DNA from 2 places in the Sphingomonas sp. SphC10 genome. Region 1 is predicted to be linked to the other one. Evidence: predicted binding sites of a transcription regulator. Region 1 holds the regulator's gene; the other holds the start of a gene.
What was found. The regulator LexA, encoded in region 1, represses DNA repair genes until DNA is damaged. The targets are predictions, from matches to a motif close to GTTCCNCNCTTGTTCT.
Positions count from the first base shown of each region.

Region 2: the regulator LexA is predicted to act here: its motif matches at 1,794-1,809, upstream of ACWKSV_RS04940 (ATP-dependent helicase).

Region 1 covers NZ_CM168044.1:1,490,798-1,494,995, reverse strand. Annotated here, with positions in the region: gene ACWKSV_RS06665 (ComEC/Rec2 family competence protein) at 1-1,433, shown strand, start outside; gene lexA (transcriptional repressor LexA) at 1,539-2,219, opposite strand; gene ACWKSV_RS06655 (molybdopterin molybdotransferase MoeA) at 2,275-3,417, opposite strand; gene moaC (cyclic pyranopterin monophosphate synthase MoaC) at 3,516-3,983, opposite strand; gene trpC (indole-3-glycerol phosphate synthase TrpC) at 3,980-4,198, opposite strand, start outside.
Region 2 covers NZ_CM168044.1:1,127,848-1,132,045, forward strand. Annotated here, with positions in the region: gene ACWKSV_RS04940 (ATP-dependent helicase) at 1-1,791, opposite strand, end outside; gene ACWKSV_RS04945 (UrcA family protein) at 2,004-2,312, shown strand; gene ACWKSV_RS04950 (inorganic phosphate transporter) at 2,444-4,084, shown strand; gene ACWKSV_RS04955 (MFS transporter) at 4,131-4,198, shown strand, end outside.

The DNA.
Region 1 (4,198 bases):
AACGGATCACGGGCCTGCTTCCGGGCAGCGCGGGCGGGATAGCGGCGGCGCTGGCCACGGGCGATGTCGGCGCGATCGCGCAGGACGATGCGGAGGCGATGCGGCGGGCCGGTCTGGCGCATCTCCTGTCGGTCAGCGGCCTTCACATCACGGCGGTCGTCGGGATCGTCATGGTGCTGACCATCAGGCTGCTGGCGCTCTGGCCGTGGCTGGCGTTGCGGGTTCGACTGCCGTTGGTCGGAGCAGCGGCCGGAGCCTTTGCCGCCGTCGGATATACGTGGCTGACCGGAGCGGAGGTTCCGACGATACGCTCCTGTGTCGCGGCGATGCTGGTCCTCGCGGCGCTGGCCATGGGTCGGGAAGCGATGACCCTGCGCCTCGTTGCGGCAGGGGCGCTGATCGTGCTGATCTTCCGGCCCGAGGCATTGGTGGGGGCCAGTTTCCAGCTCTCCTTTGCAGCGATCACCGCCATTGTCGCGCTTCATGAACATCCGGCGGTTCGCCGCTGGCTGGGGCCGCATCCCGATTGGCGCTGGGCGGCTTTGCGGCATCTGGGCGCGTTGCTGCTGACCGGGCTGGTGGTCGAGGCGGCGCTGATGCCGATCGCCGTCTATCATTTCCACAAGGCGGGGCTTTACGGCGCACTGGCCAATATCGTCGCGATTCCCTGGACGACCTTCATCGCCATGCCGCTGGAGATGATCGCATTGTTGCTGGAGCCCATGGGGTTGGGCGGCCCATTCTGGTGGTTGCTCGGACAGGCCCTGGGCCTGTTGTTGAAGCTGGCGCATGCGGTGTCCGCCATGCCGGGATCGGTGGTCGCCTTGCCCGTGGCGTCGGGATGGGCGTTCGGGTTGGCCGTCGCGGGGGGATTGTGGATCGCGCTTTGGCGGACCCGGTGGCGATGGCTCGGGACGCCCGCGCTGATGGCCGGTATATGGGTCATGCTGGCAGCACCGGCACCGGACCTTATCGTCACCGGCAACGGTCGACATGCCGGGATCGCGACGGGGCATGGTATGGCGCTGCTCCGTCATCGGGCGGGGGATTATATGCGGACCACCCTGTCCGAACTCAGCGGCACCGATGCCGAGCCGCTGGCGCTGGCCGATCAACCGGCGGCGCATTGCGGGCGGGATATGTGCGTGACCGTTTTGGAGAAGGGCGGGCGGCGGTGGCGGATCGCGGCGACGCGCAGTGGTTATCCGGTGCCATGGACGTCGTTGGTGGCGCTTTGCGGTCGGGTGGACATCATGATCGCCGACCGTCGCCTGCCCGATGCGTGCCAGCCCCGCTGGTTGAAACTGGACAGCGCTGTTTTGAAGCGGACCGGCGGAGTTTCAATCCGGCTCGATCCACCCATGGTGCGGATGGTGCGCCAACCCGGTGATCGCCATCCATGGTCGATGACCGGACAGAGGGGAGGGCGATAGGCCCTCTATCAACCAAGGGCGATGCATTCGACAGCCCCAAACCAGACTGTGAGCAAAGCCATCCAAAGCCGGATCAGGGCTTTCTAAGATGGCTTTGCTCCGCCCTCACTCGTAGCGGCGCAGGATGCCCGACAGCTTGCCCTGTACCCGCACCTGTGCGGGCGCGTAGCGCTGCGGGTCATAGGCGCGGTTGGCGGGGTCGAGGCGGACCATCGAGCCTTCGCGCCGGAAATATTTCAGCGTCGCTTCGCTATCGTCGATCAGCGCGACCACGATCTGTCCGTCGCGCGCCACATCGGTGCGGCGGATCAGCGCATAGTCGCCATCGAGGATACCCGCTTCGACCATCGAATCGCCGGATACTTCCAGCGCATAATGTTCGCCCGAGCCGAGCAGGGCAGCGGGCACGGCCAGCATCGAACTGCCCTCGAACGCCTCGATCGGCAAACCGGCGGCGATCCGGCCATGGAGCGGGATTTCGACCACGTCATTGGCAGGCTCGACTGCCGGACGCGGGGCGGGCGCACGGACATTGGCGGATGCGGGTTCGGCCACCACGGTCTTTTCCGGCCGGTCGGGCATCCGCAACACTTCCAGCGCGCGGGCACGATTGGGCAGGCGACGGATGAAGTGGCGTTCCTCCAGTGCGGAGATCAGACGGTGGACGCCCGACTTGGACTTGAGGTCCAGCGCCTCCTTCATCTCTTCGAAAGACGGCGAGACGCCGGTTTCCTTCAAACGGTCGTTGATGAAGCAGACAAGCTCATGCTGCTTTGCGGTGAGCATCGCGATCCTCCGTCTAGAACAGACGTGGAACTTATATGGAACGTTTTGGCTTGCGTCAAGCGAGCATCAGGATTTCCGCCGAGTCGCCCATGGCGGCGGCCGGGGCATGCGGCGGACGGATGATCAGGCACGTCGAGCGCGCCAGGGTCAGCAGCATCGAGCTGTCCTGAATGGCCGCCGCATGGACCCGCCCGTCGATCATCGCGGCACGCAGATAGTCGATGCGCGGGCCGTTGGCGGGCAGATCCTCGCCCAACACGGCGGGGATGGGCTTGGGCAGAGGATCGGCGGCGCCCGCCAGATGCGCGATCAGCGGGCGGACGAACAGCGTCGCGGTGACGAAGGCCGAAACGGGATTGCCGGGCAGGCTGAGCACCACCGTCTCGCCTAGCCGTCCCGCCATCATCGGCTTGCCGGGGCGAAGCGCGATACGCCAGAAGTCGACGCTCCCGCCCGCCGCCTTGAGCGCGGGCTGGACGAGGTCATGGTCTCCGACCGAGGCACCGCCGGTTGTGACCAGCAGGTCGGCCTCGACCGAGGCAAAGGCGTCGCGGAGCTTATCGAGATCATCGGGCAGGATGCCCAGATCGATGATCTTTACCGGCAGATCGGCCAGCATCGCCGCCAGCATGACGCCGTTCGATTCGGGCAGGGCGGCGGGATCGGTGCTGCCGGGCGGGACCAGTTCGTCGCCGGTTGCGGCGATCGCGACACGAACGGCCGGACGGACGGGCAGGACGGCGTGACCGCCGGTCGCCGCCACCGCGATGCGCGCGGGGGTCAGCCTTTGCCCGGCAGCGATCAGCGTTGCACCTTCGGAAAAATCGAGCCCGCGCCGCCGGACATTGCGGCCCTGATGGGCGGGGCCTTCGCCTGCCAGCGTCAGGACCGCGCCGTCGCGCGCCGCTTCCTCCTGGATCAGGACGGTGTCGGCGCCTTCCGGAAGCACCGCGCCGGTAAAAATGCGCGTTGCCTGTCCGGGCTCGACCGAACCGCTAAACGGCCGTCCCGCCGCGCTTTGGCCGATGACGGTCCATGGCCCCGGCATATCCCAAAAGCGGATCGCATAGCCGTCCATCGCCGACAGGTCGTGCGCAGGCTGGGTCCGCCGCGCGGTCACGTCACGCGCGGCCCAGCGTCCGGCGGCTTGGCGCAACGGCAGTTCGATGATGGAGCGTTCGCTGGCCAGGGCGAGCAATCGGGCCTGGGCTTCGGGGACGGGGAGAAGAATGACGGTCGCTCCTTTTGGCCCAAGGACGCTTTTCCGCAGCGTCCGTTCCCCTGCGATCGGAGGCGTCAGGCGTGCCAGTCGCCGGACTTGCCGCCGGTCTTGGCGATCAGGCGAATATCACTAATCATCATGCGCTTATCGAGAGCCTTTGCCATGTCGTACACGGCCAACAGCGTCACCGACACGGCGGTTAGTGCCTCCATCTCGACACCGGTCTGGCCCGCCATGGCAGCGGTGGCGGTGGCGGTCACGCCTTCCTCGTCCAGAACCAGATCGATCTCCACCTTGCTCAGCGGCAGGGGGTGGCAGAGCGGAATGAGGTCGCTGGTCTTCTTGGCGGCCATGATCCCCGCCACCCGCGCGACCGCCAGCACATCGCCCTTCTGGACGCTGCCCGCGCGGATCGCGGCGGCGGCGTCTCGAGTCATGGTGATGCGGCCTTGCGCCACCGCCTGTCGTGCCGTGACCGCCTTGGCTCCGACATCGACCATGCGCGCCGAGCCTTCTTCGTCGAGATGGGTGAGGCCGGTCATCCGATCAGCGCGCGGGTCGCCGCCTCGACGTCATGCTGGCGCATCAGCGCTTCGCCAACCAGGAAGCAATGAATGCCGTGCACAGCCATCGCGTCCAGATCCTCCCGGCTGGTCAGCCCGCTTTCGGCCACGAAAGTGCTACCCGCAGGGGCATGTGCCACCAGCTCATAGGTCCGCTGAAAATCAACGGTGAAGTCCCTGAGATCACGGTTGTT
Region 2 (4,198 bases), 360 kb from region 1:
GCTGCGCGTGCCGCCTTCATCGATCGCACGCTGCGACGGAAACAGGCCTTCCTCCCAGCCCGCCAGGAACACCGTGTCGAACTCCAGCCCCTTGGCGGCATGGATCGTCATGATCGTCACCTCGGGCTCGCGCTGGTCGCCGTCGCGGTCCATGACCAGCGAGACATGCTCCAAGAACGCGCCGAGCGACTCGTAATCCTCCATTGCGCGGACGAGTTCGGACAGATTCTCCAGCCGTCCGGCCGCCTCCGCCGACTTTTCGTTCTGGTACATGGCGGTATATCCGCTCTCGTCGAGCAACTGGCGCGCCAGCTCCGGATGCGCGAGGTCGCGGGCCATGTCGCGCCAGCGGGCGATGTCGCCGATCAGATTGCCCAGGCTCCGCCGCGCCTGCGGGGTCAGTTCGTCGGTGTCAAGGATGCGCGCCGAGGCGATGGTCAGCGGCAGTCCTTCGGCCCGCGCCAGCCGGTGGATCTTGGCCAGCGCCTTGTCGCCCAACCCGCGCTTGGGAACGTTGACGATCCGCTCGAACGCCAGATCGTCCGACGGCTGGTTGACGATGCGCAGATACGCCAGCGCATCGCGGATTTCGGCGCGCTCGTAAAAGCGGAACCCGCCGACGATCCGATAGGGCAGACCGATCGCGATAAAGCGATCCTCGAACTCGCGGGTCTGGTGCGAGGCGCGAACGAGAATGGCGATATTGTCGTAGGAGGTACCCGACCGCCGCGCCGACTCGATCTCCTCGCCGACCCGCCGTGCTTCCTCGGGACCGTCCCAGACGCCCAGCACCTGAACCTTCTCGCCGACGTCCAACTCGGTCCAAAGCGTCTTGCCGAGCCGACCGCCATTATTGGCAATCACCCCCGAGGCGGCGCCCAGGATGTGCGGCGTCGAACGGTAATTCTGTTCCAGCCGGATGACCTTGGCACCCGGAAAGTCCCGCTCGAAGCGCAGGATATTCTCCACCTGCGCGCCACGCCAGGAATAGATGGACTGATCGTCATCGCCGACGCAGGCGATGTTCTTGCGCGCCTGGGCAAGCAGTCGCAGCCAGAGATACTGGACGCTGTTGGTGTCCTGATACTCGTCCACCATGATATAGCGGAAACGCTGCTGATACTGCTCCAGCACGTCGCGATGAGTCTTCAGGATGGTCAGCATGTGGAGCAGCAGATCGCCGAAGTCGCAGGCATTCACGCTGCGCAGCCGGTCCTGATATTGGCGATAGAGCTCGGCTCCCTGGCCGTTGGCGTAGCGCTCGGCTTCGCCCGCATCGATATCGCCGGGGACCAGCCCCTTGTTCTTCCATTCGTCGATCAGGCCGCCCAAAGCGCGCGCCGGAAACCGCTTTTCGTCGATGTCCGCCGCCACGATCAACTGCTTGAGCAATCGCAGCTGATCGTCGGTGTCGAGGATCGTGAAGTTGGATTGCAGCCCGACCAGTTCGGCATGGCGGCGCAGCATCTTGGCGCCAATCGCATGGAAAGTGCCCAGCCATGGCATCCCCTCCACCGCGTCGCCGACCAGCCGCCCGACGCGCTCGCGCATCTCGCGTGCGGCCTTGTTGGTGAAGGTGACCGACAGAATCTCCGACGGCCAGGCCTTGCGCGTATAGAGAAGGTGCGCCAGCCGTGCGGTCAGCGCCGCCGTCTTGCCCGTGCCCGCGCCCGCCAGCACCAGCACCGGCCCGTCCGTGGTCAACACCGCCTCGCGCTGCGCGGGGTTCAACGTCCGAAGATAGGGATAATCGGCCAGCGAAGCGGCGGGATCGGTAGAAGGCACGGTCATCGCGAACAGTTAGGGAACGTTTGCGGCGGGGGCAACCACCCGTAACTTCGGCCCGGCCTTGTTTCATCGCGGGACGCGTCATCATAGCGTCTTTTGTGCGACGCGAAAGCGACATGTCCGCCGCCTAGAGGCACCGCGTGCCGACGAGCGGCGGGGTGACCCATCACTCACGCCGCCGTGACGGGCACGATCCGATGCAGGAGCACCACAAGATGAAGAAGTTTACGGCAGCCGCCATTGCGGCTTCTCTGTTTGCGTCCGCAACGGCTCAGGCCGAAATGCGCGAGCCGGTCACGGTCACCGTTCGTCACGCCGATCTCGATCTGCACCGTGCCGCTGATCGCGCCCAGTTCGACGCGCGTATCCGCCGTGCCGCGACCATGGCGTGCGGCCATGTAACGGCCGATCTGCGCCGCAACGCCGACGTCACGCGCTGCCGCCGAGAGATGATGGCGGACGCCGCGATCAAGGTCGCGGCATTGTCGACCGCCGCGCCGGTCGCGCTGGCTAGCAACAACTGAGATCATGAACGGCACTCGACCGGGCGGTCCGATACACCGCCCGGTCGCGTTCCGATGTGAGACGGCGTGGACCGGAAGGCACCGGGCAGCCGTCATGAAAATGTCACCAGAAAGGCGCAACGCGATTGGTCATGACATCCTATGCGCTCGCCGGTGGCCAATCCGAATCGCACGTTCGCGGGCCGCGTCTCGATGCCGGGCTCCATCCGATGGGCCGTTGGGTATTCACCGCCCTGTTGATCGGCGGCCTGGCCTATGCCGGCTATAGCATTGCGGTCGACACCGCCCGCGTCGGTGAGCCGATGGCGATGGGCGTGTTCGCTTTTCTGGGGCTGGCGCTGCTGATCGCGCTGGGCTTCGAATTCGTGAACGGGTTTCACGATACCGCCAATGCGGTCGCCACCGTCATCTATACCCATTCGATGCCCGCCCCGCTCGCGGTCGTCTGGTCCGGTTTCTTCAATTTCCTGGGCGTTCTGACCTCGACCGGAGCCGTCGCCTATTCGATCATCACGCTGTTGCCCATCGACCTGATGCTGCATGTCGGCTCGGCTGGCGGGTTCGCGATGATCTTCGCGCTGCTGCTGGCAGCCGTTCTTTGGAACCTGGCGACCTGGGCGGTCGGGCTGCCCAATTCGTCGAGCCATGCGCTGATCGGCTCGATCCTGGGCGTCGGGCTCGCCAACCAGCTGCTGTCGAGCATTCCCGGCACCTCCGGGGTCGATATGGCGCAGGTGTGGAAGGTCCTGTCCGCACTGCTGTTCAGCCCGCTGATCGGTTTTGCCGGTGCCCTGATGCTGCTGCTCGTCATGAAGCGTTTCCTGCGCGACAAGCGGCTCTATCGCGAGCCGGAGGGCGATACGCCGCCGCCGCGCGGCATCCGTGCGCTTCTGATCTTCACCTGCACGGCGGTCAGCTTCGCGCATGGCGGCAATGACGGGCAGAAGGGCATGGGGTTGATTATGCTGATCCTGATCGGCTGTGCGCCGACTGCCTATGCGCTGAACCGCACGCTGCCCGAGAGTGCCATGCCCGCCTTCGTGCGCAGCGCGCAGGTTGCGGCGACCGCCTATGCCGCCCATGGTGGACAGGGCACCCCCTCGGTCGATCAGGCACGCGCGGACGTGGTTGACGCCGTCCGCAAAAAGGCGATCGATACGCCCAAAGTCTATGCGGGCCTGTCCGCGCTGTCGCGCGACATCGGCGAGCGGATCGGCAATTACGGCGCGCTCAGCCGTATCCCCGCCGCCGCCGTGCCCAACCTGCGCAACGACATGTATCTGGTCCTCGACACCACCCGCATGGTGACCAAGAGCGAGACGGCCAAGCAGCGCTTCACCGCCGCCGAGATCGAGTCGCTCAATAGCTATGCCGGGTCGCTGGAGCGCGGCACCCGCTATATCCCGCTCTGGGTGAAGGTCACGGTCGCGCTGGCGCTGGGCCTGGGCACCATGGTTGGCTGGCGGCGGATCGTCGTGACGGTCGGCGAGCGCATCGGCAAGACGCACCTGACCTATGGCATGGGGGCCGCAGCCGAACTCATGACGGCGGCGACGATCTTCGGTGCGGAATATATCGGCCGCCCGGTGTCGACCACCCATATCCTGACCTCCGGCGTCGCCGGGGCGTCTGTCGCCAATGGCGCAGGTCTTCAGTTCCGGACGATCCGTAACATGCTGCTGGCCTGGGTCCTGACGCTGCCCGCCGCGATGCTGCTGTCGGGCACCCTCTATTGGCTGCTGCTGCAACTGGCTCGCGTGTTGGAGGGGTAAGCGGATAGGGCTTTACGCCGGGCGTCCGCTTCTGCACGAGCGAGGCATGACCCATGCCTCGCCTCCGTCGCACCGCCATATCCTGCTGGCCAGCCTGACCGGCACGGCAGTCGA